3 regions of the Citrobacter amalonaticus genome follow, and region 1 is predicted to be linked to each of the others. Evidence: riboswitches for the same ligand, from Rfam matches in the RefSeq annotation. Region 1 holds a riboswitch; each other region holds the start of a gene.
What was found. A riboswitch is a leader RNA that binds a small molecule or an ion and turns the genes downstream of it on or off. The one in region 1 is predicted to bind cobalamin.
Positions count from the first base shown of each region.

Region 2: it holds a riboswitch for cobalamin, as region 1 does, so the genes downstream of both, AL479_RS00160 (cobyrinate a,c-diamide synthase) here and AL479_RS22430 (ABC transporter substrate-binding protein) in region 1, are expected to answer to the same signal.
Region 3: it holds a riboswitch for cobalamin, as region 1 does, so the genes downstream of both, btuB (TonB-dependent vitamin B12 receptor BtuB) here and AL479_RS22430 (ABC transporter substrate-binding protein) in region 1, are expected to answer to the same signal.

Region 1 is NZ_CP014015.2:4,641,285-4,651,617, forward strand. It holds gene prmC (peptide chain release factor N(5)-glutamine methyltransferase) at 1-245, opposite strand, end outside; gene prfA (peptide chain release factor 1) at 245-1,327, opposite strand; gene hemA (glutamyl-tRNA reductase) at 1,365-2,621, opposite strand; gene lolB (lipoprotein insertase outer membrane protein LolB) at 2,823-3,446, shown strand; gene ispE (4-(cytidine 5'-diphospho)-2-C-methyl-D-erythritol kinase) at 3,443-4,294, shown strand; gene prs (ribose-phosphate diphosphokinase) at 4,561-5,508, shown strand; gene dauA (C4-dicarboxylic acid transporter DauA) at 5,673-7,325, shown strand; gene AL479_RS22425 (GNAT family N-acetyltransferase) at 7,473-7,964, shown strand; cobalamin riboswitch at 8,143-8,371, shown strand; gene AL479_RS22430 (ABC transporter substrate-binding protein) at 8,591-9,643, shown strand; gene AL479_RS22435 (FecCD family ABC transporter permease) at 9,709-10,333, shown strand, end outside.
Region 2 is NZ_CP014015.2:23,983-34,315, forward strand. It holds gene cbiD (cobalt-precorrin-5B (C(1))-methyltransferase CbiD) at 1-679, opposite strand, end outside; gene AL479_RS00150 (cobalt-precorrin-8 methylmutase) at 676-1,308, opposite strand; gene cbiB (adenosylcobinamide-phosphate synthase CbiB) at 1,321-2,280, opposite strand; gene AL479_RS00160 (cobyrinate a,c-diamide synthase) at 2,277-3,656, opposite strand; cobalamin riboswitch at 3,745-3,920, opposite strand; gene pocR (transcriptional regulator PocR) at 4,224-5,141, opposite strand; gene pduF (propanediol diffusion facilitator PduF) at 5,350-6,159, opposite strand; gene pduA (propanediol utilization microcompartment protein PduA) at 6,682-6,966, shown strand; gene pduB (propanediol utilization microcompartment protein PduB) at 6,963-7,775, shown strand; gene pduC (propanediol dehydratase large subunit PduC) at 7,794-9,458, shown strand; gene pduD (propanediol dehydratase medium subunit PduD) at 9,469-10,137, shown strand; gene pduE (propanediol dehydratase small subunit PduE) at 10,151-10,333, shown strand, end outside.
Region 3 is NZ_CP014015.2:1,566,527-1,576,859, forward strand. It holds rRNA gene AL479_RS07535 (16S ribosomal RNA) at 11-1,552, opposite strand; gene murI (glutamate racemase) at 1,948-2,799, opposite strand; gene btuB (TonB-dependent vitamin B12 receptor BtuB) at 2,744-4,582, opposite strand; cobalamin riboswitch at 4,647-4,841, opposite strand; gene trmA (tRNA (uridine(54)-C5)-methyltransferase TrmA) at 4,956-6,056, shown strand; gene AL479_RS07555 (YijD family membrane protein) at 6,149-6,508, opposite strand; gene fabR (HTH-type transcriptional repressor FabR) at 6,508-7,158, opposite strand; gene sthA (Si-specific NAD(P)(+) transhydrogenase) at 7,357-8,757, shown strand; gene oxyR (DNA-binding transcriptional regulator OxyR) at 8,740-9,657, opposite strand; gene AL479_RS07575 (MFS transporter) at 9,875-10,333, opposite strand, start outside.

The DNA of each region.
Region 1 (10,333 bases):
AGCGGCAACGACCAGAATTCCCGCACGCCGGTTAAGTGCGCGATCGGTTCACCCCGCTGACGGCGAGACAGCAGCGTCGCCAGCTGTGCCTGCTGGGCGTCGGTCAACGGCGTTTCGCCAAACGCCAGTATCCAGGTGCGCCCTTTTCCGGTCACGAATTCGAGTAAGATCTCGGCATCGCGACGTGGGCTTTCACTCTCCTGTAGCTGGCTTATCGCCTCACGTAACCAGTGCTGAAAATCCATTATTCCTGCTCGGACAGCGCCGCCAGTTGGTCAGCCTGGTATTCCTGCACGATCGGCTCAATCAGCATATCCAGTTTGCCTTCCATTGCTTCATCCAGACGGTAGAGCGTCAGGTTGATGCGGTGATCGGTCACACGCCCCTGCGGGAAGTTGTAGGTCCGGTTGCGGTCGCTGCGGTCGCCGCTGCCCAGCAGGTTACGACGGGTTGACGCTTCGGCCTGCTGGCGTTTCGCCACTTCTGCCGCGCGAATACGCGCGCCGAGCACCGAGAGCGCTTTGGCTTTGTTCTTGTGCTGCGAACGTTCATCCTGACACTCCACCACAATGCCGGTCGGCAGGTGGGTAATACGGATGGCGGAGTCGGTGGTGTTAACGTGCTGACCACCCGCCCCGGAGGAACGGAAAGTATCAATACGCAGATCGGCCGGGTTGATATCCGGCAGTTCGGCTTCCGGCAGCTCCGGCATCACCGCCACGGTGCAGGCAGAGGTGTGGATACGCCCCTGTGATTCCGTTGCCGGTACGCGCTGCACGCGATGCCCGCCGGACTCAAACTTCAGTCGACCATAGACGCCGTCGCCACTGATCTTGGCGATAATCTCTTTATAGCCGCCGTGCTCGCCTTCGCTGGCGCTCATGATCTCCACGCGCCAGCGACGCGTTTCGGCATAGCGGCTGTACATGCGGAACAGATCGCCGGCAAACAAGGCCGCTTCATCACCGCCGGTCCCGGCGCGAACTTCCAGAAACGCATTGCGTTCATCATCCGGATCTTTCGGCAGCAGCAATACCTGTAGCTGCTGTTCCAGTTGTTCACTCTTGTCTTTCGCTTCGCGCAGTTCTTCCTGCGCCATTTCACGCATTTCAGGATCGTCGAGCATCATTTGTGCTGTTTCGATATCGTCCTGAATCTGTTGCCAGTCCGTAAAACAGCGAGAAACATCGCTTAGCTGTGCATACTCGCGCGACAGTGCGCGAAAACGTTCCTGGTCTGCGATGGTTCCCGCATCACCCAGCAGCGCCTGAACTTCTTCATGGCGTTCATGCAGGGCTTCCAGTTTGGCAACGATAGAAGGCTTCATAGGCGTAAATGCACCTTGTAAAAAGAAGGATGTGTTGCTACTCCAGCCCGAGGCTGTCGCGCAAGATATTCAGGCGTTCGTCATCCCCGTCACGGGCAGCCTGCTGAAGAGATTTGGTTGGCGCATGGATCAGGCGGTTGGTCAGTTTCCATGCCAGATCCTGCATAATGGCCTGCGCGTCGCCGCCCTGCTCCAGAGCAGCAAGCGCTTTTGCGGTCAGTTCATCCCGTACGTGCTCAGACTGACTCCGGTATTCACGAATGGTTTCACTGGCGCCCTGAGCGCGCAGCCAGGCCATAAACTCGCTGGTTTCCTGCGCGACAATCGTTTCGGCTTCCACTGCCGCGGCTTTGCGCTGCGCCAGGTTGTGCGAAATGATGCTTTGCAGATCGTCAACGCTATAGAGATAGGCGTTAGCCAGTTTGCCGACTTCCGGTTCGACATCGCGCGGAACGGCGATATCCACCAGCAGCATCGGCTGATTGCGGCGACTTTTCAGCGCGCGCTCCACCATCCCTTTGCCAATGATAGGCAGCGGGCTGGCGGTTGAACTGATGATAATGTCAGCTTCCCGCAGACGTTCGTCGATGTCGCTGAGTGCGATCACTTCGGCGCCCACTTCATCGGCCAGAACCTGCGCCCGCTCGCGGGTGCGGTTGGCGATGATCATCTTCTGCACTTTGTGTTCGCGCAGATGGCGCGCCACCAGCTCGATGGTTTCGCCTGCGCCGACCAGCAGCACGGTGACTGTGGAAAGCGATTCAAAGATTTGGCGCGCCAGCGTACAGGCGGCAAACGCAACGGACACGGCGCTGGCGCCGATATCGGTTTCGGTACGGACCCGTTTGGCGACGGAGAAAGATTTCTGGAACATACGTTCCAGCGCGCTGGCGTTCAGGTGACCTTTTTGCGAATCCGCAAAGGCTTTTTTCACCTGACCGAGGATCTGTGGTTCACCGAGTACCAGTGAATCCAGACCGCTGGCGACACGCATCAGATGGCTGACCGCATCGTTATCCTGATGCCAGTAGAGACTGCTGCGCAGCTCCTCTTCATTAAGATTGTGGTAATCACATAACCAACGAATCAGCGCTTCCTGCAGGTTGTCCTGCTCTTCCACGCTAAGATACAGCTCCGTGCGGTTACACGTCGACAAAACCACGCCGCCCTGCACCATTGGCTGCGCAAGCAGGCTTTCCAGCGCCTGATCGAGCGTATCCGGCGAAAACGTTACGCGTTCTCGCAGCGATACAGGTGCCGTCTTATGGTTAATGCCGAGCGCTAAAAGGGTCATGTCTGCGGGAGTAGTACCAGCGTTGATATGGTTAGTCTGCTCGCATCATACAGGATGCGCGGAATCAATAAAAGAGAGCGCCCCCTTTTGGAGTAATCGCTGACCGCTTAAATTAAGATAACGTGAACGTAGACGATATACCCGCGCGGCGCTAGCATTAAGGGTTATTATTGCAACGTATCACAAGGATTCGTCATCATTATGACCCTGCCCGATTTTCGCCTGATCCGCCTGCTTCCGCTGGCAACCCTGGTTCTGACCGCCTGTACGATCAACGCGCCGAAAGGCCCGGGGAAAAGTCCGGACTCTCCTCAATGGCGGCAGCATCAGCAGGAGGTCCGTCAATTGAATCAGTATCAGACGCGCGGCGCGTTTGCCTATATTTCCGACGAGCAGAAGGTCTATGCGCGCTTTTTCTGGCAACAGACCGGCCAGGATCGCTATCGCCTGCTGCTGACCAACCCGCTTGGCAGCACCGAGCTTGAACTGAACGCGCAGCCGGGTAACGTGCAGTTGATGGACAATAAAGGCCAGCGCTATACCGCTGATGATGCCGAAGAGATGATCGGCAAGCTGACCGGCATGCCGATTCCGCTGAACAGCCTGCGTCAGTGGATCCTTGGCCTGCCTGGCGACGCGACCGACTATAAACTCGACGACCAGTACCGCCTGAGCGAAGTGAACTACCGCCAGGACGGAAAAAACTGGAAGGTGGTCTACAGCGCGTACGACAGCAAAACCACCCCGGCGATGCCAGCCAATATGGAACTGTCCGACGGCGCTCAGCGTATCAAGCTGAAAATGGATAACTGGATTGTAAAATGATGACCCAGTGGCCCTCTCCGGCAAAACTGAATCTGTTTTTATACATCACCGGACGACGTGCGGACGGTTATCACACGCTGCAAACGCTGTTTCAGTTTCTCGATTATGGCGACACCCTCAGCCTGGAACCGCGCCGCGACGGCGAAATTCATCTCCTGACGCCGGTTGACGGCGTGGCGCATGAAGACAACCTGATCGTCCGCGCCGCGCGACTGCTGATGAAAACAGCTGCAGAGCGTGGTCGGCTGCCAGCCGGTAGCGGTGCGGATATCCGTATCGAAAAGCGTCTGCCGATGGGCGGAGGCCTGGGCGGCGGATCGTCAAACGCGGCAACCGCGCTGGTCGCGCTAAACCATCTCTGGCAGTGTGGTCTGTCGCTGGACGAACTGGCCGCGCTCGGATTAACGCTCGGGGCTGATGTTCCGGTGTTTGTCCGCGGACACGCCGCCTTTGCCGAAGGCGTCGGAGAGATCCTGACGCCGGTGGAACCGGCCGAAAAATGGTATCTGGTGGCGCATCCTGGCGTCAGCATTCCTACGCCGATGATTTTTAACGATCCCGACCTCCCCCGTAATACGCCAAAAAGGTCAATAGAAACGTTATTAAAATGTGAATTCAGCAATGATTGCGAGGTTATCGCAAGAAAACGTTTTCGCGAGGTTGATGCGGCGCTTTCCTGGCTGTTAGAATACGCGCCGTCGCGCCTGACTGGTACAGGAGCCTGTGTCTTTGCTGAATTCGATACAGAGTCTCGTGCCCGGCAGGTGCTTGAGCAAGCCCCGGAATGGCTCAATGCCTTTGTGGCGAAGGGTGTCAACCTCTCTCCACTGCATAGAGCGTTACTCTGAATCATTGACGTTTCAGTACGTTGGCGAGATGACGAATTGCCAGGCGCATACACCCGTATGTGACTGGTGTGAGGCCTTGAAGCCAGCGCGCATAAAACATGAATGATGACGGGTAAGCCGGGCAAGCTGAGTTTCGGTGACAACGTCACCCTGTTCCAGACGTTGCATCGCGCTCGTTAATACACCGCATGGAGAGAGTGCTGCCTGGCCCGCACAGTTTTTGGCAAACTCTTTCCACCAATGGACGCATGCCTGAGGTTCTTCTCGTGCCTGATATGAAGCTTTTTGCTGGTAACGCCACCCCGGAACTAGCACAACGTATTGCCAACCGCCTGTACACTTCTCTCGGCGACGCCGCTGTAGGTCGCTTTAGCGACGGCGAAGTCAGCGTACAAATTAACGAAAATGTACGCGGTGGTGATATTTTCATCATCCAGTCCACTTGTGCTCCAACGAACGACAACCTGATGGAATTGGTCGTTATGGTTGATGCCCTGCGCCGTGCTTCCGCAGGCCGTATCACCGCCGTTATCCCTTACTTTGGCTATGCGCGCCAGGATCGTCGTGTACGTTCCGCCCGTGTGCCGATTACGGCAAAAGTTGTCGCTGACTTCCTGTCCAGCGTCGGCGTTGACCGCGTTCTGACCGTTGACCTGCATGCTGAACAAATCCAGGGCTTCTTCGACGTACCGGTTGATAACGTATTTGGTAGCCCCATTCTGTTAGAAGATATGCTGCAGCTGAATCTGGATAACCCGATTGTGGTTTCTCCGGACATCGGTGGCGTCGTGCGTGCCCGCGCTATCGCTAAGCTGCTCAATGACACCGATATGGCGATCATCGACAAACGCCGTCCGCGTGCAAACGTCTCTCAGGTGATGCACATCATCGGTGACGTTGCAGGTCGTGACTGCGTCCTGGTTGACGATATGATCGACACCGGTGGTACGCTGTGTAAAGCAGCTGAAGCGCTGAAAGAACGTGGTGCAAAACGCGTATTCGCTTACGCCACTCACCCGATCTTCTCAGGCAATGCGGCAAACAACCTGCGTAACTCTGTGATTGATGAAGTTGTTGTCTGCGATACCATTCCGCTGACCGACGAAATCAAAGCACTGCCGAACGTGCGTACGTTGACCCTGTCGGGTATGCTGGCCGAAGCGATTCGTCGTATCAGCAACGAAGAATCAATTTCTGCTATGTTCGAGCATTAATCGAACCCGGCTCAAAGACCCGCTGCGGCGGGTTTTTTTATCTGTAACCTTTATTTGTATGACTTATGCCTCCTTCACCTGCCAACCCGCCATTTCATTGAGTTGACAGATGATGCGCTCATGGATGAAACATTATTGTGAACAGAATTTTTTCCTCACATGTGATGCCTTTCCGCGCCCTCATCGACGCTTGCTGGAAGGAAAAATATACCGCCTCACGGTTTACCCGTGATGTGATTGCCGGGATCACCGTCGGGATTATTGCTATCCCGCTGGCGATGGCGCTGGCTATCGGGAGCGGTGTCGCGCCGCAGTACGGACTTTATACCTCCGCTGTGGCCGGGATTGTTATTGCCTTAACCGGGGGCTCGCGTTTTAGCGTTTCAGGCCCGACCGCCGCGTTTGTGGTGATCCTCTATCCCGTTTCGCAACAATTTGGGCTGGCAGGCCTGCTTGTCGCGACGCTGATGTCCGGGGTCTTCCTGATCCTCTTTGGCCTGGCCCGCTTTGGCCGCCTGATTGAGTACATCCCGGTCTCGGTTACCTTAGGTTTTACCTCAGGGATTGGTATCACCATTGGTACCATGCAAATCAAAGATTTCCTCGGTCTGCAGATGGCCCACGTCCCGGAACACTATCTGCAAAAAGTCGGCGCGCTCTTCATGGCTCTGCCGACCATTAACCTGGGCGATGCCGCCATCGGGGTGGTCACGCTGGGTACGCTGATGATGTGGCCGCGTCTGGGCATTCGCCTGCCAGGTCACCTGCCCGCCCTGCTCGCCGGCTGTGCCGTCATGGGGATCATCAACCTGCTGGGCGGCCACGTTGCCACCATTGGTTCTCAGTTCCACTATATTCTCGCCGACGGCTCACAGGGCAACGGGATCCCGCAACTGCTGCCGCAACTGGTGCTGCCGTGGAATCTACCGGATTCTGACTTCACATTGAGCTGGGATTCCCTGCGCGCCCTGCTTCCGGCGGCATTCTCAATGGCCATGCTGGGGGCGATCGAGTCCCTGCTCTGCGCCGTGGTGCTCGACGGGATGACCGGCACGAAACACAAAGCCAACAGCGAACTGATTGGCCAGGGACTCGGTAATATTGTCGCCCCCTTCTTTGGTGGGATTACCGCAACGGCGGCAATTGCCCGTTCGGCAGCAAACGTCCGCGCTGGCGCAACGTCCCCCATTTCCGCGGTGATCCACGCGCTGCTGGTGATCATGGCGCTGCTGGCGCTGGCGCCGTTGCTTTCATGGCTGCCGTTGTCGGCGATGGCGGCCCTGCTGCTGATGGTGGCCTGGAACATGAGCGAAGCGCACAAAGTTGTGGATTTGCTGCGTCATGCGCCCAAAGACGACATCATTGTGATGATGATGTGTATGTCGCTGACGGTGCTGTTTGACATGGTCATTGCCATCAGCGTCGGGATTGTGCTGGCCTCGTTACTGTTTATGCGCCGTATCGCGCGCATGACGCGACTGGCAGCGGTGAACGTCGAAGTACCCGAAGATGTGCTGGTGCTGCGCGTGATCGGCCCGCTGTTCTTTGCGGCCGCGGAAGGATTGTTTACCGATCTGGAGTCGCGCATCGAAGGCAAGCGCATTGTCGTACTGAAATGGGACGCGGTACCGGTGCTGGACGCTGGCGGTCTCGATGCCTTCCAGCGCTTTGTGAAAAGATTGCCAGAAGGCTGCGAGCTGCGCGTAAGTAACCTCGAGTTCCAGCCGCTGCGCACGATGGCGCGCGCTGGTATTAAACCGATTCCGGGTCGTCTGGCCTTCTTCCCGAACCGCGACGCGGCGCTGGCTGATTTATAATCTTTTTGCGATTACCGGTCTGTTCCTGTACAGGCCGGTAACATTTTCCGCTCTGCCCCCTGTTTTTCCCCTCCCGTGTTGTTATTATCTGCTTTCTGTTCCTGCGAATAAGAGTGACAACTCGTGATTTCATTTACGCTACGTGAAATGACCGGAGAAGATATTCCGGCGGTTCAGTTATTTCTGATTCAACATCTGAACGAGTTCTTTGCGGCGGACAGGCCAGTCCCTGATGCCGGACAGGATGTTTTTAACCTGCAACAGCAGTATATTCAACAGCAGCGGAATGTATTGCTGTGTGCCTGGAGCGAAAAGCATGAACTCATTGCTACCCTGGCCGTCTGCCAATATGACGACCGCATTACCGAACTTCGCGGACGCTATATTTTGACAGAAACGGCAGAAATTTGTCGCTGCTATGTGGACAAACGTTATCGCAGAAAAGGTATTGGGGGTCAGTTACTCGCTTTTGCTGAAACATTCTGCGAGCAACAGCAGTACAACTTATTATACTTACATACCCACCATTTTTTACCGGGAGGTTATTCATTCTGGCGACGTAATCATTTTCAGGTTGTAATGGATATGCACGATGACTGGCAATTAGTGCATATGGAGAGATCACATAAATTAGCATGAATAAGAATATTACTTGATCAACGTCAATCAATTCTCATTTAGCTTTTCACTATGACGTTTCGTTATCCAGAATTTTATTACCAGATAAAACATAACTCATTGATATTTAATAAATAGACATTATTTATCTCAAACAAACCCTTCTTTCCCCTTGCGATTGATCTTGTTAACAAATGCCGATACAGTCTTTTCCGACAGCATTTCATTACACCAACATTGTAATGAATAGGAACATGGTGCGGATTATTACAATCCCATGCCATGACTGCCCCCGCAACTGTAGGCGGATGCAGAATATCCTCGTGCAGCATATTTTGTTGCAGGTCACTGTAAAGCGAATCTTTATGGGAAGGCCGATATTCTGATTACCGTGAGTCAGGAGACCTGCTGTCAAATTTATGCCCCATTGAGTGGACGGGATGGTCCATGTGATGATTTATTTGATATAAGCCACCGTGAAAGAGTGAATCAGATTTCTGACTGAACTGCTGACTTTCTTTATTTTCATAACGTCATGCGTAAATTTCACGATGTCCTGTCATCTATCGTCATGAACTCTCCCGATATATGGAACGATATAATCCATGACCAGACGTTCAGATTCTGGCATGAACGGGATGATAATAATGCACGCTAATGTTACCTCTGTACCTTATAAAAAAATGCTTCTGGTTGTTGCTGGTACCGCGCTGTTTCTCACCTCAGGTCTTTCTCATGCAGCCAAAACGGAATATCCATTGACGATAAAAAACTGTGGTCGGGATATCACGTTTAACGCAGCGCCAAAACGTGTGGCCACCGTAGGACAAAACAGCACTGAGATCCTGTATGCGCTGGGCCTGGCCGATCGAGTGGTAGGCACATCGCTGTGGTTCGGGCCTGTTCCCGACGCGTATAAGGCGGCAAATGACAAGATTGCAGTTATTGCCCAGAACATCCCCAGCTTCGAAGGCATCATTGCCAAAAAACCAGATCTGGTCGCCAGCCAGTTCGAATGGCAGATCGGTCCTGCGGGCACGGTGGCCTCTTATGAACAGTTCAGCGAACTGAAGGTCCCGGTCTATACCGCACCGGCAGACTGCGCGAAAGATAACGAAGATGGCGGTGACGGCGTGCGCAAAGGCATGTTTGATATCGCAATGGTCTATCAGGAAGTGGCCGACTTAGCGACGATCTTCGACGTTCAGGATAAGGGCAACGAACTGATTGCCAGCCTCAAAGCACGTGAAACGGCAGCGAAAAACAAAATCGCCGGGATGGACAACAACGTCTCCGCCGTTTTCTGGTTCTCCAGCGCCGACCTGCAACTGGATCCCTACGTCGCCGGGAAATTAGGACCTGCCGCCTGGATTGCGCAGACCCTGGGTATCAAAAACGTCATTGATTCCGCCGAAGAATGGCCAACGGTCGGTTGGGAAACCATCGCCAAAGCCCAGCCGACAGTGATTGTGCTGGGGGAAATGAGTCGCCGGCGTTTCCCGGCCGATGACTGGCAGGTGAAAATGGAATATTTGAAATCCGACCCGGTCACCCAACTGATCCCCGCCGTTAAAGCCGATCATTTACCGGTGATTGATGTACAGACTATGAATGCCGGAATCAGAACGATCGACGGTGTTGAGAAACTGGCTGACGCCCTGGTTGAGTACGGTTTAGCGCATCCTCAGGCCGCGCATTAATCCTCGTTTCGCGCCAGATCCCGACGGGTCCGGCGCGTTTTATGCACTCCGAAACGCAGGTCACTATGAGCGATTTACGCAGGACGCGTCACGCCGTCAGTCGGTTAGCGGTCAATGTTTGCGCCCACGCCCTCTGGGTTAGCGTGCTGATGTGCGGCGTCCTGCTGGCAGGGATCGCCATTGGCGAGACGTTTATTCCCTGGCAGCACGTACTCAACACGCTGGCAAATCATCTGTTTGACACCCATTATCCGGTTGATGCACTGGATGCCGGGATTGTCTGGAACTATCGCCTGACCCGTGCGCTGGTCTCCGCCAGTTGTGGCGCCTGCCTGGCCGTGTCGGGCGTGGTTTTACAGTCGTTACTGCGCAATGCGCTTGCCGAGCCGTATCTGCTGGGCATTTCCGCAGGCGCCTCAACCGGTGCGGTGTTGGTTGCGCTGACCGGACTGGGTGCCGGGATGATCAGCATGTCGTTCGGCGCATTTGTCGGTGCCCTGACCGCCTTTTTGTTTGTGGCCCTTCTGGCGGTAGCGGCAGGCGGCAGGCAAGGCGGTGGGGTTACGACGCAAATCATTCTCGCCGGGATTGCCAGCTCCCAGTTATTCAATGCGCTGACCTCACTGATCATCACCCGCTCTGCCAACGCGGAACAGGCACGCGGCATTATGTTCTGGTTGCTCGGGAATC
Region 2 (10,333 bases), 290 kb from region 1:
CGCGGACGAAACGCTCACCGTGGTTACCCGGCACCAGAACCACCCGCTCCAGTCCGGCGGCACGTTTGATTTCCAGCTCCAGCGATAACGACCGCTTCCAGCTCTCTTCGGACATGGGGGTCACGATGCCGGTGGTGCCAATAATGGAAATGCCACCCAGAATACCAAGACGCGAGTTGTATGTTTTTTGCGCCCGTTCTTCTCCTTCCGGGGCAAAAATTTCGATTTCCGCCCCGCGTACCGGGCCTATCGCCTCACGCACGGCGGATTCAATGGTATGACGCGGAGTGCGATTAATGGCCGCGCTGCCGACAGGCAGACCAATCCCCTTGCGGGTGACCGTGCCGACACCTTCGCCGCCGAGCAGGACAATTTCACCGCTGTCATTCAGCGTGACGCGGGCGAAAATCAACATTCCGTGGGTGGCGTCGACATCATCGCCGCCGTCTTTGCGGATCGCGGCAATGGCCTGCTGTCCTTCAATGTGCGGTGATTCCACGTTCAGACACAGGGTGACGCCGGACGGTGTGACAATCGATACCTGATGGATCAAATGCTGACGCAGAACCATCAGCGCGGCGACTTTTGCCGCCGCCGTGGCGCACGAACCGGTGGTGTAACCTTTGCGCAGCGCTTTACCGTTATGCCAGACGGGCGCGTCGAAAGTCTGATCGCTCATCGCGCCCCCTGCATGTGATACAGCATGGCGTTCACGATCGCCGCCGCCACGTTACTGCCGCCTTTGCGTCCGAGGGCGGCAATGGCGGGCAACTGGCTGTGCGTCAGCGCCTCTTTGGATTCCGCCGCGCCGACAAATCCCACCGGCACCCCCACCACGCCGCTTACCGCCACGTCCTTTTCCAACAGGCGAAACAGCGCAGTGGGGGCGTTGCCAAAGACAAACACTTTTTCGCACGCTTCCGTCACGGCAATATCGACAGCCGCCATTGAGCGAGTGATACCCTGCGCTTTCGCTTGCGCTACCACACGCGGATCGCTGATATAGCAGCGACACTCGCCCCCCATCTTCGCCAGCAGGGTTTTGTTGATTCCCGAAAGCGCCATGGTGGTGTCGGTATAGATAACCGTCGGGCGACTCAGCGCTGCGCAAAGCTGTTCCAGCGCATCATCCGAAAACCAGAGAATATCCAGCCAGTCGAAGTCAGCGGTGGTGTGAATCACCCGTTTGATGATGGCTTCATGTAGCGGGCTGGCAAACTGATACTCCGGGCGCGTTTCATGGATGATCTCGCCAATGATGTCAAAACTTTTGGCTTCAATCGCCTGGGGTTGCTGGATGTATTGCATTGTCATTTATCCTCAGGCCACACCCACCACCAGCCAGCGCGTCACAAGGAACAGCGCCAGAGCCAGCGTTGAGGCAACCCACATCAGTCGAATTGTTTGGGAAATGTCGTCTACAGAAATGGTGCGCTGCGCGTCGCCGATCCACGGTTTTTCAACGCGCTCGCCAAAGTAATCATTCGGGCCGCCCAGTCGAATACCCAGCGCACCGGCAACGGAAGCCTCCGCCCAGGCACAGTTCGGGCTGCTGTGGTTGTAGCGATCCCGCCACCCCACGCAGAGCGCCCGGGAGCCGTCACGGCGGCACAGCACCGCTGCCGCGCTCAGCAGCAGCCAGCTCAGTCGCGCAGGAATGTAGTTCGCGACGTCGTCCATGCGAGCGCTGACCATGCCAATCGCCCGGTATTTTTCGTGTTTATAACCCACCATGGAATCCAGGGTATTCACCGCTTTGTAGGCCATCGCCAGCGGCGCGCCGCCGATTAAGAGGAAGAACAGCGGCGCGATAATGCCGTCAACCGTATTCTCCGCTACGGTTTCCACGACCGCCCGGTTGATCTGTTCCGGCTGAAGCTGCGAGGTGTCGCGACCCACAATCCACGAGAGCTTTTCACGGCTTTGTGCAAGATTGCCTTCGCGTAGCGGACGTTCAACCTCTTGCGCCGCCGTTGCCAGACAGCGCCCCGCCAGCACGGTGAAAATCATCCAGACTTCAACGACCCAACCGAGCCACGGATGAATCAGCGTCGCCAGATGTAACACGCCCCAGGCAACCGCCCACGTTAAGCCCACAACCACCAGCCACATCACCCCACCACCGATGCGTAACGCCCGGTTACTGTTGCAGTAGCGGCGGATAAGCCGCTGCACGGCATTGATCAGATTGCCTATCCAGCGCACCGGATGTGGCCAGTCTGGCGGGTCGCCAATCACGACGTCGAGAAGCCAGGCCACGCACCATGCCAGTAGCGTCATAACGCCTCCCGCGCGGCATTCAGCCAGTGATTAAGCATTAATGGACGCTGAGCAAAGTGAACGTGCAGGTAACTGGCGAAAGTGTTGCCGATTTGCCAGCCGCCGGACCACGCCTGCACCGTCTGACCGTCACGGACTTTACGGCATGCCAGCACGGCGGGCGTTTCAGGGGAAAAATCGGAATAATGGAACTCATGACCGCGCAGCACATCGCCTTCCGCGGCCAGCAGCGTGGGCTGCAGAGCCTGCGCTTCGCAATAGCCGAAGCGGGTCAGTCGTTTACCCATTTTACTGCGACCGGGGAGGATATCGGCCATGCGATGCTCAACCCCGTCGGCATCTTCCAGCAGGCTACCGAGGTACATTAATCCGCCGCACTCGGCATAAATGGCGACGCCGCGCAGGTGCGCATCACGCAGGCTTGCCAGCATTGTGGTATTGGCCGCCAGCGCGGCCGCGTGCAGTTCCGGATAACCACCGCCCAGCCAGACCATCTGACAATCGGGTAATTCGCAATCGTGGATCGGGCTGAAGCGAACAATGTTGACGCCGGTACGCGCCAGCAGCGCCACGTTATCGGGATAATAAAAATTAAAGGCCTCATCATCAGCCATCGCCAGCGTCAGTCCTTCTCCGGCGTTGGGCGCAGGACGTTCTGGCCATTCGCCTTGCGGCAATGCCTGAAGGTGGCTTAAGGCCAGCAACCGATCGATATCCAGCGTGCTTTCCAGCCGGGCGGCGAAATCCTGCCATGATTGTTGATTAACGACAGACTCGCGCGCGGTCACCAGTCCCAGATGCCGTTCAGGTAGCGCGACACCGTCAACGCGCGAGACGTAACCCAGCACCGGCACAGCGCAGTAGTGCTCGATAGCGGTTTTCAGCAACTGGAAATGGGACTCGCTGTTGACGCGGTTAACGATAACGCCGGCAATGTTCAGCGTCGGGTCAAAATGCTGGAAGCCCATCACCGTGGCGGCAATGGAGGTAGAAACGGCTTTCCCGTCAACCAGCAGAATCACCGGACAGCCCAACTGTTTTGCCATCGCGGCGGTGCTGCAGTAGTCAGGATCAGTGCCGTAGCCGTCGTACAGTCCCATCACCCCTTCGATCACCGCCATATCCGCGTCCTGCATCTGTTCACGGAACAACGCATTAAGCACCGGCTCGGGGAGCATGAAACTATCGAGATTGCGGGAGGCGGTACCGCTGACGGCCGTATGCCAGGCGGTATCCAGATAATCAGGGCCGACTTTGCAGGGCTGGACGCGTAAACCACGTTGTTTCAACACGTTCAGCAAGCCCAGCGTCACCGTGGTTTTACCACAGCCACTACCGGTACCAGCCAGAACAAACGCGTACTGCTTTGCCGCCATGACCCTGATCCTGTTCAGGGTGGTAGGGATGTACTGACACCCAGTCTTCCGACTGTACGTATCTGAGCAACCCACTTCCCACCGAAGTTGTTGGTAGTATCCGACAGGCTGGTCTTCTGGCTTAGCGTCGTCCTCGCCCGTCCTTCCCAATCTTGCGATCAGTGGTCTTCACGGGGTTGTCAGCATCACAGCAGCGGGGGCTGCGGGGGATTTTCACCCCCTTCCCAGACACAATTGTGTCAAACCTGTCAGCTTAAATGATGAACAGAATGAATTCTCCTCATCACAACAATACTTTTTCGTTACTTATTCGTTGCGCATTTTTTATCAACAAGAAATGTCGCAATAAAACGATTCTGAATGAAATGTCATGCAAGAGAATAATGAAACCTCTTAACGATGACACTGTATCTCATCACAGAAATAAAAACTGGTGAAGTTTATTCCGCAAAGAGCGATATTTTATTGCGCTATGACAATTTATTGCTGTACTAAAAATACTTAACCATTATAAATGACCGGATTACGCGAGAATATCAAAAATCGGCAATAGCAAAATATTGCTATTTATGCCGATTCAGCCGGCAAGTTTTCATTTATTTTTTGCCGATAGGCCTGCGGCGTAACCTGATAAGTCTGACGGAACACTTTGCAAAAATAGCTGGTTTGCGAAAAACCTAAATTGCGGGCAATGCTGGCAATGCTCCAGTCACTGTGACAAAGCAGCTCTCTGGCACTGGCCATGCGCTGCTGATTGACCCATGCGTTAAAACCAATGCCCTGGTATTTTTTGAACAGTTTGCTGAAGTAGTACGGACTCAGATAAACGTGCGACGCCACATCTTCAAGGCGAAGATCGTCTGACAGGTGTGCATCAATATAGCGTAACGCCTTCTTCATTTTGCTGTCATGAGGGCTGGCGGCGCGTGCCGGGCGCGCAGGTTCAGCAGGTTGCGTGCTGTCTTTAATCACCACGAAATTGAGTTGCTTTTTGAGGCAGTTTTCAACAATGAGTTTGAGCAGATCCGCCGAGGCCATCACGCGTGAATAGTCCATTTCCGGGACATTACTGAACTCATTGAGCAGTTCAGGATCGGCCTGCCAGCGATCGTCAACCTTCATGATATCGAGCAGATCGGCACCATCATCGTTACGTAAACGCACCTGGCCGCACAGGACGAACCCAACAAGATGGCCTGCGATCACGAGAGGAATAGAGAAATCGGTAAGCCCGGCATGGCAGCGATAAATACAGGGTTGATCCGATTTTGACGCTTCCAGTCCCCCACAGCGATCGCTCATACGACACCGGGTACTGTGTTGCGGATGCTGACGCATCAGTTGGCAAAAAGGCGTGAAATTAAACAGCTCAGAAATCTCATCACCGTGAATATTGACAACCACAACAGCCAGGCTGGTCGCTTGCGCAAAATCCTGTGCGATTTTATTAATGAGTTCTGAGTTCAGGGTACTCGCAGAAATCATGATAAAATCCCTCAGTTAATCCATTGTTATAATGAAAACATAAATTTTACATTTACTTCTTATCATCCCCTATCCTTGTGTGTAAATGACAGAAAGCACAAGGGACAATAACAAAAGTCTCCCTGGGTGGGGAGACTTTTTAGTCAGTTCGTGAAAGCAGATCACGAAATAGAAATTAAAGACGTGATATTAGCCACGCGAGTCAAAATTACGCGTCCGTCTCTTCGATTTTACACGTATTACAGGGCAAATTTTTACCAATAAGGTACTTATAGATAGCCGCGCCTGCACACGCACCAATCAATGGCGCAATAATCGGCACAATAAAGTACGGGATATCACGTCCGCCGGTCATCGCAATATCTCCCCAACCTGCCATCCAGGCGAACAGTTTAGGACCAAAATCACGCGCCGGATTCATGGCAAACCCGGTTAACGGGCCTGTAGATGCACCAATTACCGCGACCAGAATACCGATCAGCAGCGGCGCCAGTGGCCCTTTAGGCACACCGTTACCATCGTCGGTCAGCGCCATAATCAGCCCCATCAGGATAGAGGTGATGACGATTTCGACCCCAGCCGCCTGCCACACGCTCAGCGCAGCCGCCGGATACGTACTGAAAATACTGGCCAGATAGAGGCTATCGACACTGCCGCGAACCATGCTGTGGGCAGTTTCATACTCAATAAATAAATTGCCGTAGAGCAGATAGGCCAGCACCGCACCGCCAAACGCCCCCGCAACCTGCGCGATGATGTAAGGCAGAACTTTACGTCCCGGGAAGCAGGCAAACATCCAGAGTGCGACCGTGATTGCCGGGTTCAGATGCGCTCCGGAAATTCCCGCCGTCAGATAAACCGCAAGCGAAATACCCAGACCCCAAATAATACAAATTTCCCAGAGACCCAGACTGGCGCCTGCGACTTTCAGTGCGCTAAGGCAGCCGATACCAAAAAACAAAAACAATCCGGTACCCAAAAACTCGGCAATGCATTGCGCTTTCAGTGAATCATTCATTGTGACACCTTCTTAGAAGCGTTCGTGTCCTTACCAGCGGACCCTTGCTGGTCGTAGAGTACAACGACACCTACTATAGGAAGAGGCCGCTGAAAATTGTTGGCAAACTGCGCATTCTGAGACCTGGAAAAATCGTTTTGTTATAGCAATTTCTTGCCATCTATTTATTCAAAGGCAGCGTGTAGAGTGCCTGAGTGTAATTAACCAGGACGATTCGTGATAGCAAAAATTGGTTATTTGAAGATTTCCCTTTTCCAATCAACGTCACAAATTGGTTTTCCCGCATAGCAAATTAAATTAACCCTGTCATCCTCTAAAATGTAAATATGGAATAGCAAAAGCCAAAATATCACATTAATAAAAATTAACAAAAACAATAAAAACAAAGAGATAAAATAAAAAACAGCAAGTTTGTCATATTCACAGCCCACTAATTTTTCACCCAGACTTTCAAGTCAGCCATTCTTTTTCCTCGCTTCTTTTTATAGTCATGAATATCGGGACAACCCAGGCGAGGTCTTTATGCAACAAGAAGCATTAGGAATGGTAGAAACCAAAGGCTTAACTGCAGCCATAGAGGCCGCAGATGCAATGGTGAAGTCAGCCAATGTCATGTTGGTCGGCTACGAAAAAATTGGCTCAGGGCTGGTAACCGTCATCGTTCGCGGTGATGTCGGTGCCGTAAAAGCGGCGACCGATGCCGGTGCTGCCGCTGCGCGCAACGTGGGAGAAGTGAAAGCCGTACACGTGATTCCACGCCCTCATACCGATGTAGAAAAAATCTTACCGAAGGGAATTAACCCATGAGTAGCAATGAACTGGTTGAACAGATCATGGCGCAGGTCATTGCCCGTGTGGCAACGCCTGATCAAGCGGGTACCCCTGATAAAACCCATCCAAAACGAGAGACGGCTATGGCAGAGAAGAGCTGCAGTTTAACGGAATTTGTTGGCACCGCGATTGGCGACACCGTAGGTCTGGTGATTGCAAACGTAGACAGTGCCCTGTTGGAAGCAATGAAGCTTGAGAAGCGCTATCGCTCCATTGGCATCCTGGGCGCGCGTACCGGCGCGGGTCCACACATTATGGCGGCTGACGAAGCGGTCAAAGCCACCAATACCGAAGTAGTAAGCATTGAACTCCCTCGCGATACCAAAGGCGGCGCGGGTCACGGTTCACTCATCATTATCGGCGGTAACGACGTTTCCGACGTGAAGCGCGGAATTGAAGTGGCGCTGAAAGAGCTTGACCGTACCTTCGGTGATGTTTATGGCAACGAAGCCGGACACATCGAACTGCAGTACACCGCACGCGCCAGCTACGCGCTGGAAAAAGCGTTTGGTGCGCCGGTTGGCCGAGCCTGCGGCGTGATTGTGGGCGCTCCGGCTTCCGTCGGCGTTCTGATGGCGGATACCGCTCTGAAAGCCGCGAACGTTGAAGTCGTGGCATACAGCTCTCCGGCGCATGGCACCAGCTTCAGTAACGAAGCGATCCTGGTGATCTCCGGCGATTCCGGCGCAGTACGTCAGGCGGTTATCTCCGCGCGAGAAATCGGTAAAACCGTCCTTGCGACCCTCGGTTCAGAACCGAAAAACGATCGCCCGTCCTACATCTGATATCCGTGAGGCTCATTCATGAGATCGAAAAGATTTGAAGCACTGGCGAAACGCCCTGTCAACCAGGACGGATTCGTTAAGGAGTGGATCGAAGAAGGCTTCATTGCGATGGAAAGCCCGAACGATCCTAAGCCGTCGATTAAAATCGTTAACGGCGCCGTCACCGAACTCGATGGCAAATCGGTCAGCCAGTTTGACCTGATTGACCACTTCATTGCTCGCTACGGCATCAACCTGGCGCGCGCAGAAGAAGTGATGGCGATGGACTCCGTTAAGCTCGCCAACATGCTGTGCGATCCTAACGTGAAACGTCGCGACATTGTGCCACTGACCACAGCGATGACCCCGGCAAAAATTGTCGAAGTGGTATCGCACATGAACGTGGTTGAGATGATGATGGCGATGCAAAAAATGCGCGCACGTCGTACTCCTTCCCAGCAGGCGCACGTCACCAACGTCAAAGATAACCCGGTGCAGATTGCTGCCGACGCCGCTGAAGGCGCATGGCGTGGGTTTGATGAGCAAGAAACCACTGTGGCCGTGGCACGTTATGCTCCGTTTAACGCCATTGCGCTGTTGGTCGGTTCCCAGGTGGGTCGTCCGGGCGTATTGACGCAATGTTCGCTGGAAGAAGCCACCGAACTGAAACTCGGCATGCTGGGCCATACCTGCTACGCCGAAACCATCTCCGTCTACGGTACCGAACCGGTCTTTACCGACGGCGATGATACGCCGTGGTCAAAAGGTTTCCTCGCCTCTTCTTACGCTTCTCGCGGTTTGAAAATGCGCTTCACCTCCGGTTCAGGTTCCGAAGTACAGATGGGTTATGCCGAAGGCAAATCCATGTTGTATCTGGAAGCACGCTGCATTTACATCACCAAAGCGGCGGGCGTGCAGGGTCTGCAAAACGGCTCTGTGAGCTGCATCGGCGTTCCGTCTGCGGTTCCATCAGGGATCCGAGCGGTACTGGCAGAAAACCTGATCTGCTCATCATTGGATCTGGAATGCGCCTCCAGTAACGACCAGACCTTCACCCACTCCGATATGCGTCGTACCGCGCGTCTGCTGATGCAGTTCCTGCCGGGTACCGACTTTATCTCTTCGGGTTATTCCGCCGTGCCGAACTACGACAACATGTTCGCGGGCTCCAACGAAGATGCAGAAGACTTCGATGACTACAACGTTATCCAGCGCGACCTGAAAGTGGACGGTGGTCTGCGTCCGGTACGTGAAGAGGACGTTATCGCCATTCGTAACAAAGCAGCACGCGCTCTGCAGGCGGTTTTCGCCGGCATGGGTCTGCCGCCAATTACGGATGAAGAAGTTGAAGCCGCAACCTACGCACACGGTTCGAAAGACATGCCTGAACGTAACATCGTTGAGGACATCAAGTTTGCGCAGGAAATCATCAACAAGAACCGCAACGGTCTGGAAGTGGTGAAAGCGCTGGCTCAGGGCGGCTTTACCGATGTCGCGCAGGACATGCTCAACATCCAGAAAGCCAAGTTAACCGGGGACTATCTGCATACCTCCGCCATTATCGTCGGCGATGGACAAGTGCTCTCTGCCGTCAATGACGTCAACGATTATGCCGGTCCGGCAACAGGTTATCGCCTGCAAGGCGAACGCTGGGAAGAAATTAAAAACATCCCTGGCGCACTTGATCCCAACGAGCTTGGCTAAGGGGTGAACAATGGAAATTAATGAAAAATTGCTGCGCCAGATTATTGAAGACGTGCTGTCCGAAATGCAGACCAGCGATAAGCCCGTCTCATTTCGCGCGCCGGGAACGTCAGCCGCGGCGGCTGCACCGGCCGGTGACAGTTTTCTGACGGAAATTGGCGAGGCGAAACAAGGCACGCAACAGGATGAAGTGATCATTGCTGTCGGCCCGGCATTTGGCCTCTCTCAGACCGTGAATATCGTTGGTCTGCCGCATAAAAACATTCTGCGCGAAGTGATTGCCGGGATTGAAGAGGAAGGGATTAAAGCGCGTGTGATTCGCTGCTTTAAATCATCCGACGTGGCGTTTGTTGCCGTTGAGGGTAACCGTCTGAGTGGTTCCGGCATCTCTATCGGCATCCAGTCAAAAGGCACGACGGTCATCCATCAACAGGGACTGCCGCCGCTGTCCAACCTGGAGCTGTTCCCGCAGGCCCCGCTGCTGACGCTGGAAACCTATCGTCAGATTGGTAAAAACGCCGCACGTTACGCCAAGCGTGAATCACCGCAGCCAGTCCCGACGTTGAACGATCAGATGGCACGCCCGAAATATCAGGCTAAATCCGCCATCTTGCACATTAAAGAGACGAAGTACGTCGTGACGGGCAAAAACCCGCAGGAACTGCGCGTGGCGCTTTAATAAGGATCCCTTTATGAATACCGATGCAATTGAATCGATGGTACGGGATGTGTTGAGCCGCATGAACAGCCTGCAGGGCGACACATCTGCCCCGGCAGCAGCTTCGAGCACTACGACCCAGACCGCAAAAGTGACCGACTATCCGCTCGCCAGTAAGCATCCTGAGTGGGTTAAAACGGCCACCAACAAAACGCTG
Region 3 (10,333 bases), 1.8 Mb from region 1:
TTCTTTAAGGTAAGGAGGTGATCCAACCGCAGGTTCCCCTACGGTTACCTTGTTACGACTTCACCCCAGTCATGAATCACAAAGTGGTAAGCGCCCTCCCGAAGGTTAAGCTACCTACTTCTTTTGCAACCCACTCCCATGGTGTGACGGGCGGTGTGTACAAGGCCCGGGAACGTATTCACCGTGGCATTCTGATCCACGATTACTAGCGATTCCGACTTCATGGAGTCGAGTTGCAGACTCCAATCCGGACTACGACATACTTTATGAGGTCCGCTTGCTCTCGCGAGGTCGCTTCTCTTTGTATATGCCATTGTAGCACGTGTGTAGCCCTGGTCGTAAGGGCCATGATGACTTGACGTCATCCCCACCTTCCTCCAGTTTATCACTGGCAGTCTCCTTTGAGTTCCCGGCCTAACCGCTGGCAACAAAGGATAAGGGTTGCGCTCGTTGCGGGACTTAACCCAACATTTCACAACACGAGCTGACGACAGCCATGCAGCACCTGTCTCACAGTTCCCGAAGGCACATTCTCATCTCTGAAAACTTCTGTGGATGTCAAGACCAGGTAAGGTTCTTCGCGTTGCATCGAATTAAACCACATGCTCCACCGCTTGTGCGGGCCCCCGTCAATTCATTTGAGTTTTAACCTTGCGGCCGTACTCCCCAGGCGGTCTATTTAACGCGTTAGCTCCGGAAGCCACTCCTCAAGGGAACAACCTCCAAATAGACATCGTTTACGGCGTGGACTACCAGGGTATCTAATCCTGTTTGCTCCCCACGCTTTCGCACCTGAGCGTCAGTCTTCGTCCAGGGGGCCGCCTTCGCCACCGGTATTCCTCCAGATCTCTACGCATTTCACCGCTACACCTGGAATTCTACCCCCCTCTACGAGACTCAAGCCTGCCAGTTTCGAATGCAGTTCCCAGGTTGAGCCCGGGGATTTCACATCCGACTTGACAGACCGCCTGCGTGCGCTTTACGCCCAGTAATTCCGATTAACGCTTGCACCCTCCGTATTACCGCGGCTGCTGGCACGGAGTTAGCCGGTGCTTCTTCTGCGGGTAACGTCAATGGCTAAGGTTATTAACCTTAACCCCTTCCTCCCCGCTGAAAGTACTTTACAACCCGAAGGCCTTCTTCATACACGCGGCATGGCTGCATCAGGCTTGCGCCCATTGTGCAATATTCCCCACTGCTGCCTCCCGTAGGAGTCTGGACCGTGTCTCAGTTCCAGTGTGGCTGGTCATCCTCTCAGACCAGCTAGGGATCGTCGCCTTGGTGAGCCGTTACCTCACCAACAAGCTAATCCCATCTGGGCACATCCGATGGCAAGAGGCCCGAAGGTCCCCCTCTTTGGTCTTGCGACATTATGCGGTATTAGCTACCGTTTCCAGTAGTTATCCCCCTCCATCGGGCAGTTTCCCAGACATTACTCACCCGTCCGCCACTCGTCAGCGAAGCAGCAAGCTGCTTCCTGTTACCGTTCGACTTGCATGTGTTAGGCCTGCCGCCAGCGTTCAATCTGAGCCATGATCAAACTCTTCAATTTAAGTTTGATGCTCTTAGAATTAAATGTCGTAATGAATTACGTGTTCACTCTTTGAGACTTGGTATTCATTTTTCGTCCGAGGACGTTAAGAATCCATATCACTCTGAGTGCCCACACAGATTGTCTGATAAATTGTTAAAGAGCAGTTGCGACGCGCTTTAGCGCTCTGTCGCGAGGTCCCGTATATTACGTTTTCCTCATTCAGAGTCAAGCATTTATTTTTGCTTTTCTCTGTCGGTGTTCATCACTGGTTTTCACCGGAGAACCCCGCTGACCCGGCGGCTTGCGTGCCGTTGTTCCGTGTCAGTGGAGGCGCATTATAGGGAGTTATTTCGGGCTGACAAGGGGAAATTTAAAATAATTTTCCGAGTGCGTAATATTTGCCCAAAACAGCGTTAAACCGCCAGTTTTTCGAGCGATTCAAAGCCATAGCGCTGCAAAACGGGCAACAATTGCTCAGTTTCTGGCGTCATCGCCATGCAATAGGCAATGTTGGCATCTGCTGATTTCGCATCCGGCGCTTCATGTTCTAATAGCCAGGCGGTACGTCGCGCAATGGCCGCCCCGGAATCGACCAGTCGCGTTCCTTCAGGCAGAACCTGTAAGAGTTCTTCCTGCAACAGGGGAAAGTGGGTACAGCCAAGCACCACGGTATCAGGCGGTTCCGGCATCCGCAGCCACGGGCGCAGGATCCGTTGCAGCTCTTCCAGCGGCACGGGCTCGCCGTGCAACTTCGCTTCCGCCAGTTCCACCAGCTCTGCAGACCCCAGCATGGCTATCTGGCACTCATTCGCAAAGCGCGCAATTAGCTCATGCGTATAAGGACGTTTCACCGTCCCGCGCGTTGCCAGTAACCCGACAATGCCATTCGCCGTCAGACGCGCCGCCGGTTTTATCGCTGGCACCACGCCCACGACCGGGAAAGCAAACTTCTCACGCAAGGCAGGAAGAGAGACCGTACTGGCCGTGTTACAGGCGATAACCGCCAGGGAGAGAGGATAATGCTGTTGTACCGCCGTCACGATCTCAACAACGCGCTCAACGATAAACGCCTCACTCTTCTCCCCGTAAGGAAAAGCCACGTTATCGAAAGCGTAGATATAGTGGAGATCCGGCAGGAGGTGCCGAATCTCATCATAGACCGACAACCCACCGACGCCGGAATCAAATACCAGCACGGTGGGACGTGGATCAGAAGGTGTAGCTGCCAGACAAGGTGTATTCCCGTCCTGCAGTTTGGTAGCCATAAACTGTCTCGTAATCTTTATCGAACAGGTTGGCTATTTTACCACGAACTGTGAGATGTGAGGTGACTGGATATGAAAGTCCGATGTCCCACACGCTCAGCCCGCCCATTTTCACCTTACGGGAATTGTCGTAGTCGTAATCGTAACGCTCGCCAATATACTGATAGGTCACATCCCAGCCCAGATCGTAAACCTGTCCGCTCAGCTCGTACTTCACCTGCTGTTTCGCACGACGATAAAGCTGCTGATCGGTTTCATCATCACGCGGATCAACATACTGCAACGTTAAGCGATGATCGACCGGCCCGGTCGTCAGGTTCCCCGTCCATTCCAGACCTTTGATGGTCGCGGATTTAACGTTGAAGTAGGTATTGTTGTTGTAGTCGATCAGGTTCTGAATTTTGTAGCGATAGGTCGACAGACGCCAGTCAAGCGGACCGGTCAGCCCTTCTAACCCGGCTTCCCACTGCTTCGACTCTTCCGGCTTCAGGTTTGGGTTAGAGGCGATACCAAAACGCTCCGCACCAAACTGTTGCCCCAGTGAAGGCGCAAGGAAGCCCGTACCATAGGAAAGCGTCACCTTATAGTCATCAACAAACTGCCATCCCGCCGCCGTTTGCCAGGTACCGTGCCAGCCGAACTGGTCGTCATGGTCTTCACGGCCCGACGCTTCCAGCGTCACGCTATCAATCTGCTGTTGCCCGGTCAGATAGAGGCCCGTGTTATCACGCTTATAGTTGTCTGTCCCATACTCGCCAAAGGACATCAGCTTTTCTTGTTTCCAGTCGACGCCAGCACTGACAGCGCCGTGTCCGACAATAACGTTGTTGCCCCACTGGACGTAGCGCTGTTCCATATCATCAAGGCTATAACCTGTCGCATAGCGCCCGTTCAGGCTGCTGTAGTTATAGTCCTTTATACGCTGGTAATTGGCGACCAGCTGCGACGAGTAGATACCAGAATTGAAGCGCAACCCCGTATCCCACGACTGGGTGTAATTCTGGTGCTCGTCGTTTCCGCCGTCATAACCCCAGCTTCCCTGATCATAATCAGCATTACTGGCATAGCCGTAGCCACGGAAGTAACCATCGAATTGGTCGTTAAATTTGTGCTCAACGCCTCCCCAGAACAGTTTATTGCGATAGCCATCGCGATCGCCATCGCCGCTGTAGCTGGAACGCGGCTGAACATCGAAACCTTTGGTGGTCTGATAAGCCCCGGCCGCGGTTACCACGGTATCGCCAAAACGCTGGCGGTACGTACCGTCATATTGCTGATAACCTTTTGACCCCACGCCAGCATTAATCTGCGAACGCTCCTCACCCGTCATGGTGATGATGTTCACCACGCCGCCAATCGCGCCAGAGCCATAAATCGCTGAACGCGGACCGCGGATATACTCGATGCGCTGTACCAGCGAAACCGGAATCTGGTCAATATCGGAGTTATTCGAAATGCCCGGACGGGCGACCGGAATACCGTCGACTAACACCAGAACGTGTTTCGCTTCGGTACCCCGCACAAACAGAGAAGAGCTTTGCCCCATGCCGCCATTCTGAGCGACATCCACGCCTGGCAGGCGGCGCATGACATCCAGAACGGTTCGGGACTGCCAGCGTTCGATATCCTCGCGGGTGACGATATCAGTAGGGGCCAGAACGGTATTAACAGGTTGTTGAAAACGATTTGCCGTCACGACAAGCGTGTCAGGGGTGGCATCCTGTGCCCAACCCGAAAAAGCCGTGACGGAGAGCGCCGTCAGCAGCGATGTTTTTTTAATCATTGTAAAGCATCCACAATATAAGAAGGATGCCGCAGGTCCCACCGATAGTACGCGATGATGAAAACCAGTTGCGACGTAAGCCGGCAGGTCTTCGGGCTTGGAGGGTTATCCCCGTCAGGGATAATAGAAATGAAGACTTCCCACCCGAAGGCAGTGTCTGCTTACGCTCTCATTTCACCTTTCCTTACCGCTGCGCGTCAGCTCCAGATTTACACTGGATTCCCTATTAACTCACAGGACCGGCACACGGATGCTACAGTTTGTAACATCTTACTGTCCAGCGCGTTTGTTAAAAATTGGAAGTCATCAATGTCTGGACATCTGTTGAGCAATCCCTACAATCCCAGCGTACTTATATTTTTCAGGATACATCATGACCCCCGAACACCTTCCGACAGAACAGTATGATGCGCAGCTCGCCGAGAAAGTGGTGCGCTTGCAGAGTATGATGGCTCCCTTTTCTGACCTGGTTCCGGAAGTGTTTCGCTCACCGGTCAGTCACTACCGTATGCGTGCGGAGTTCCGCATCTGGCACGATGGTGACGACCTGTATCACATCATTTTTGATCAGCAGAGCAAAAGCCGAATCCGCGTCGACAGCTTCCCGGCGGCGAGTGAACTGATCAACCAGTTGATGACCGCGATGATCGCAGGCGTGCGCGACAACCGCGTGCTGCGCCATAAGCTGTTCCAGATTGATTACCTCACCACCATGAGCAATCAGGCGGTGGTTTCGCTGCTGTATCATAAAAAACTGGACGACGAGTGGCGTGAAGCCGCCGAAGCGTTGCGCGATGCTCTGCGTGCGCAAAACCTGAACGTACATCTGATTGGCCGCGCAACGAAAACCAAAATCGCGCTGGACCAGGATTACATCGATGAACGCTTGCCGGTCGCGGGCAAAGAGATGATCTATCGCCAGGTAGAGAACAGCTTTACACAGCCGAATGCGGCAATGAACATTCAGATGCTGGAGTGGGCGCTGGATGCCACCCGCGCATCGAAAGGCGATCTGCTCGAACTGTACTGCGGGAATGGCAACTTTTCGCTCGCGCTGGCGCGCAACTTTGATCGCGTACTGGCGACCGAAATCGCCAAGCCGTCCGTTGCCGCCGCGCAATACAACATTGCGGCGAATCAGATTGATAACGTGCAGATTATCCGCATGGCGGCGGAAGAGTTTACTCAGGCAATGAACGGCGTGCGCGAGTTTAACCGCTTGCAGGGTATCGATCTGAAAAGCTATCAGTGCGAAACGATTTTTGTCGATCCGCCCCGCAGCGGTCTGGACAGCGAGACGGAGAAAATGGTGCAGGCGTATCCGCGCATTCTGTATATCTCCTGTAATCCGGAGACGCTGTGCAAGAACCTGGAAACATTAAGCCAGACGCATAACGTGTCACGTCTGGCGCTGTTTGATCAGTTCCCGTATACGCACCACATGGAGTGCGGGGTGTTGTTGACGGCGAAGTGATACGTTGCAGGCCTGATAAGCGCAGCGCCATCAGGCAAAGCAGCGCCGGATAGCGGCATAAATGCCTTATCCGGCCTGGACATCGACCGTTTTTATTCCGACACTTCCTGCTTGCGATTACGCATTTTCACGCCGATCCAGAAGACCAGAATGACCGACAACACGGCCGGGAAGAAGTTGGAGCCGATATCCGGATACTCCGCGCGCACCACGGTGCTGTAAAGCAGAACGCCGAGAATAAAGCAGGCGGCAGACAGGCCCGGCAACCCCACAGGCATGGTGCGATTCTGATAACGTTGATGCAGACAATACACCGTCAGCACCAGCGAGATAATCGGGAATACAGAGAACGGCACGATGGAGCTAAACAGCGCCGCGAATGTGCCATTGATTGACAAGCCAGCGACCAGCGCCAGCAACAGCGTACCTTTATCCTGAACTGACTGTTTCATTACTCTTCCTTCACGTTACCCGGAATAAGGGGCATCTTCTCTTGTTCACGGCGATACCAGTAATACGCACCTTTCGAAATCATGCGCAGTTGCAGTACCAGTCGCTCTTCTAACTGACGACGCTGTTCCGCGCCCACGTCCAGCGCCTCGGCGCCTGCGCTGAAGACAATCGTCACCATCGCTTCGGCTTGCGCTTCAGTAAACGCACGCGGCATATGGTTTTCGATTTCCAGATAGTCCGCAAGTTCCGCGATGAAGTGCTGAATTTCTCGCGCAACGGCGGCACGGAACGCCGCTGAGGTGCCAGAACGTTCACGCAATAATAAACGGAAGGCGTTAGGGTTGTTACCGATGAACTCCATAAATGTGGAGACCGAGGTGCGGATCACACTCCCGCCCTTGGCGATACGCTGACGCGCCTGGCGCATCAACTGACGCAACATCAGACCGCTTTCATCGACCATGGTCAGGCCGAGCTCATCAACATCACGGAAATGACGATAAAAGGAGGTTGGCGCAATGCCCGCTTCACGTGCGACTTCACGCAAACTGAGACTGGCGAAGCTACGCTCCGCGCTCAGTTGACTAAATGCGGCTTCTACCAGCGAACGCCGGGTTTTTTCTTTTTGCTGCGCTCTAACGCCCATCACGATGTCTGAATCCTTCCAAATGTCTTGTCTGGCACTATACCAGAGTTCAAAGTTAATCTGCTTGTTCCGCTTTGTGAATGATTGTTTACGCGCAGTTTGTGCTTCAGCTTCGCAAAAAAGCACAACGATAATTGGGTTATCCCGGCAATGATGTTACTATTCTGTTGCTTTTATGTATAAGAACAGGTAAGCCTTACCATGCCACATTCCTACGATTACGATGCCATAGTAATAGGTTCCGGCCCCGGCGGCGAAGGCGCTGCAATGGGTCTGGTTAAGCAAGGAGCTCGCGTTGCCGTTATCGAGCGTTATCATAACGTTGGCGGCGGTTGCACCCACTGGGGCACCATCCCGTCGAAAGCGCTCCGCCACGCAGTCAGTCGTATTATCGAATTCAATCAGAACCCCCTTTACAGCGATCATTCCCGCCTGCTTCGTTCCTCATTCGCCGATATTCTCAACCATGCCGACAACGTGATTAATCAGCAAACACGGATGCGGCAGGGTTTTTATGAGCGTAACCACTGCGAGATCTTGCAGGGCAACGCCCATTTTGTTGACGAACACACGCTGGCGCTGGAATGTCATGACGGTACGGTTGAAACCCTGACGGCAGAGAAATTTGTCATTGCCTGCGGATCGCGCCCTTATCATCCGGCAGACGTGGATTTCTCGCACCCGCGCATTTATGACAGTGATTCGATCCTCAGCCTGCACCACGAACCGCGCCATGTGATTATTTATGGTGCCGGGGTGATTGGCTGCGAATATGCGTCGATCTTCCGCGGTATGGAGGTCAAAGTTGATCTCATCAATACCCGTGACCGTCTGCTGGCGTTCCTCGATCAGGAGATGTCCGACTCCCTCTCTTACCACTTCTGGAACAGCGGCGTCGTCATTCGCCACAATGAAGAGTATGAGAAGATTGAAGGTTGCGACGATGGCGTGATCATGCACCTGAAGTCCGGTAAGAAACTGAAGGCCGACTGCCTGCTGTACGCCAATGGCCGTACCGGGAATACCGATTCCCTGGCGTTGCAGAATATCGGTCTGGAAACCGACAGCCGTGGTCAGCTCAAGGTCAACAGCATGTACCAGACCGCGCTGCCGCACGTCTACGCAGTGGGTGATGTGATCGGTTACCCGAGTCTGGCGTCCGCAGCATACGACCAGGGACGCATTGCCGCCCAGGCGCTGGTGAAAGGGGAAGCGAACGCGCACCTGATTGAAGATATCCCCACCGGGATTTACACCATCCCGGAGATCAGTTCCGTTGGCAAAACCGAACAGCAACTGACAGCGATGAAAGTGCCTTACGAAGTGGGACGTGCTCAGTTTAAACACCTGGCGCGCGCGCAAATCGTCGGCATGAACGTGGGCACGCTGAAGATTTTATTCCATCGGGAAACCAAAGAGATTTTGGGAATTCACTGCTTTGGTGAACGCGCAGCCGAGATTATTCACATCGGTCAGGCGATTATGGAGCAGAAAGGTGGTGGTAACACGATTGAGTACTTCGTTAACACCACCTTTAACTACCCGACCATGGCGGAAGCCTATCGGGTAGCGGCGCTAAATGGCTTAAACCGCCTTTTTTAACGCCTTATCGAAATGGCCATCCATCGCACCACGGATGGCCTCTGCCAGTTGCTCATAGCGACTACGCAGCGGTGAGCCCGGACGATAAACCAGTCCCACCGTACGACGCGGCTCAGGCTTAATGCAGGGCAGATACACCACGCCATCACGTTTGCGTTCTTGCGGAACCGCCAGCGCAGGCAGCAGGGTAATACCGCTTCCTGCCGCGACCATGTTACGCAGCGTTTCCAGACTGGTCGCACGGAAGTGGGTGTCTTCGTCAGCGCCGGCTTCAAAGCAGAATCCCATCGCCTGATCGCGCAGACAGTGACCGTCCTCCAGCATCAGCAGTTTTTCGCCTGCCAGATCGGACATCGGCACGCAGTCGCGATTCGCCCACGGGTGATCCTCGTAGATCGCCAGCAGCATCGGCTCGTCGAACAACGGCACTTCAATAAAGGCCTCACTCTCTTTCACCAGCGCCAGGATCACGCAGTCAAGCTTGCCGCTATCCAGTTGCGCCAGCAACTGATGGGTCTGCGCCTCATGCAGATACATTTCCAGCTTCGGGAAAGTCTGGTGCAGCATCGGGATAATATGCGGCAGCAGGTAAGGACCCACAGTGGGAATCAAACCAATGTGCAGCGGACCTGACATGGTTTCGCCCTGTTGGCTTGCCATCTCCTTGAGCACTTTGACCTCACGCAGCACGGTACGTGCCTGATCCACCAGCAGTAAACCCGCCTGGGTGAACAGCACTTTACGACTCGTACGCTCCAGCAGCATCACGCCAAGCTCATCTTCCAGCTTGCGGATTTGCCCGCTCAGCGTTGGCTGGCTGACGTGACAGGAGTCCGCCGCGCGCCGGAAGTGGCGATGTTCGGCTAATGCCACCAGGTATTCAAGATCACGAATATTCATTATTCATCCTCCATCGCCACGATAGTTCATGGCGATAGGTAGCATAGCAACGAACGATTATCCCTATCAAGCTTTCTGTCTGATAATCCATCACAGAAACGGAGCGGTCTCGTTTAACCCTTGAAGCCACTGCCCGTTCTGAGAGTCTCTCTCATACCCAAATAACTAAAGCCAACGTGAACTTTTGCGGACCTGAGGTCCGCATTTTTTTTGCTTTCTACTCAATACGATCTTTGACAATAAAGAAGTAACACAGTGCGCCGGTGAACGTCACACAGGCAGCAATGACTAATGCCAGATTAAAGGAGTGAGTGGTATCCACCACCCAGCCCGTCACGATGGGGGCAAATGAAGCAAACACAAAGCTGCCAAAGTTTTGAATGGCGGCGACAGAAGCCACTTTGGTTTCTGATACCATCACCTGCACTAATCCCCAAGCCGATGTCCCCGCGAAATGGACGCAGAATAATGCCATAGAGATAAAAGCAACGGCCTGAGCAGGCGAAGAAGATTGCACAACCAGCAGCGTACCCAGTGCCGACAGAGTAAGACCACACACAATAGCCGTTTTGCGCGTTTTTGTCAGGTCGTAACCCCGTCTTGCTAAGCGGTCAACAATAATGCCGTTTACCCACATCCCTACCGCAGCAGCAAGGAATGGAATCGCGGCAACCCA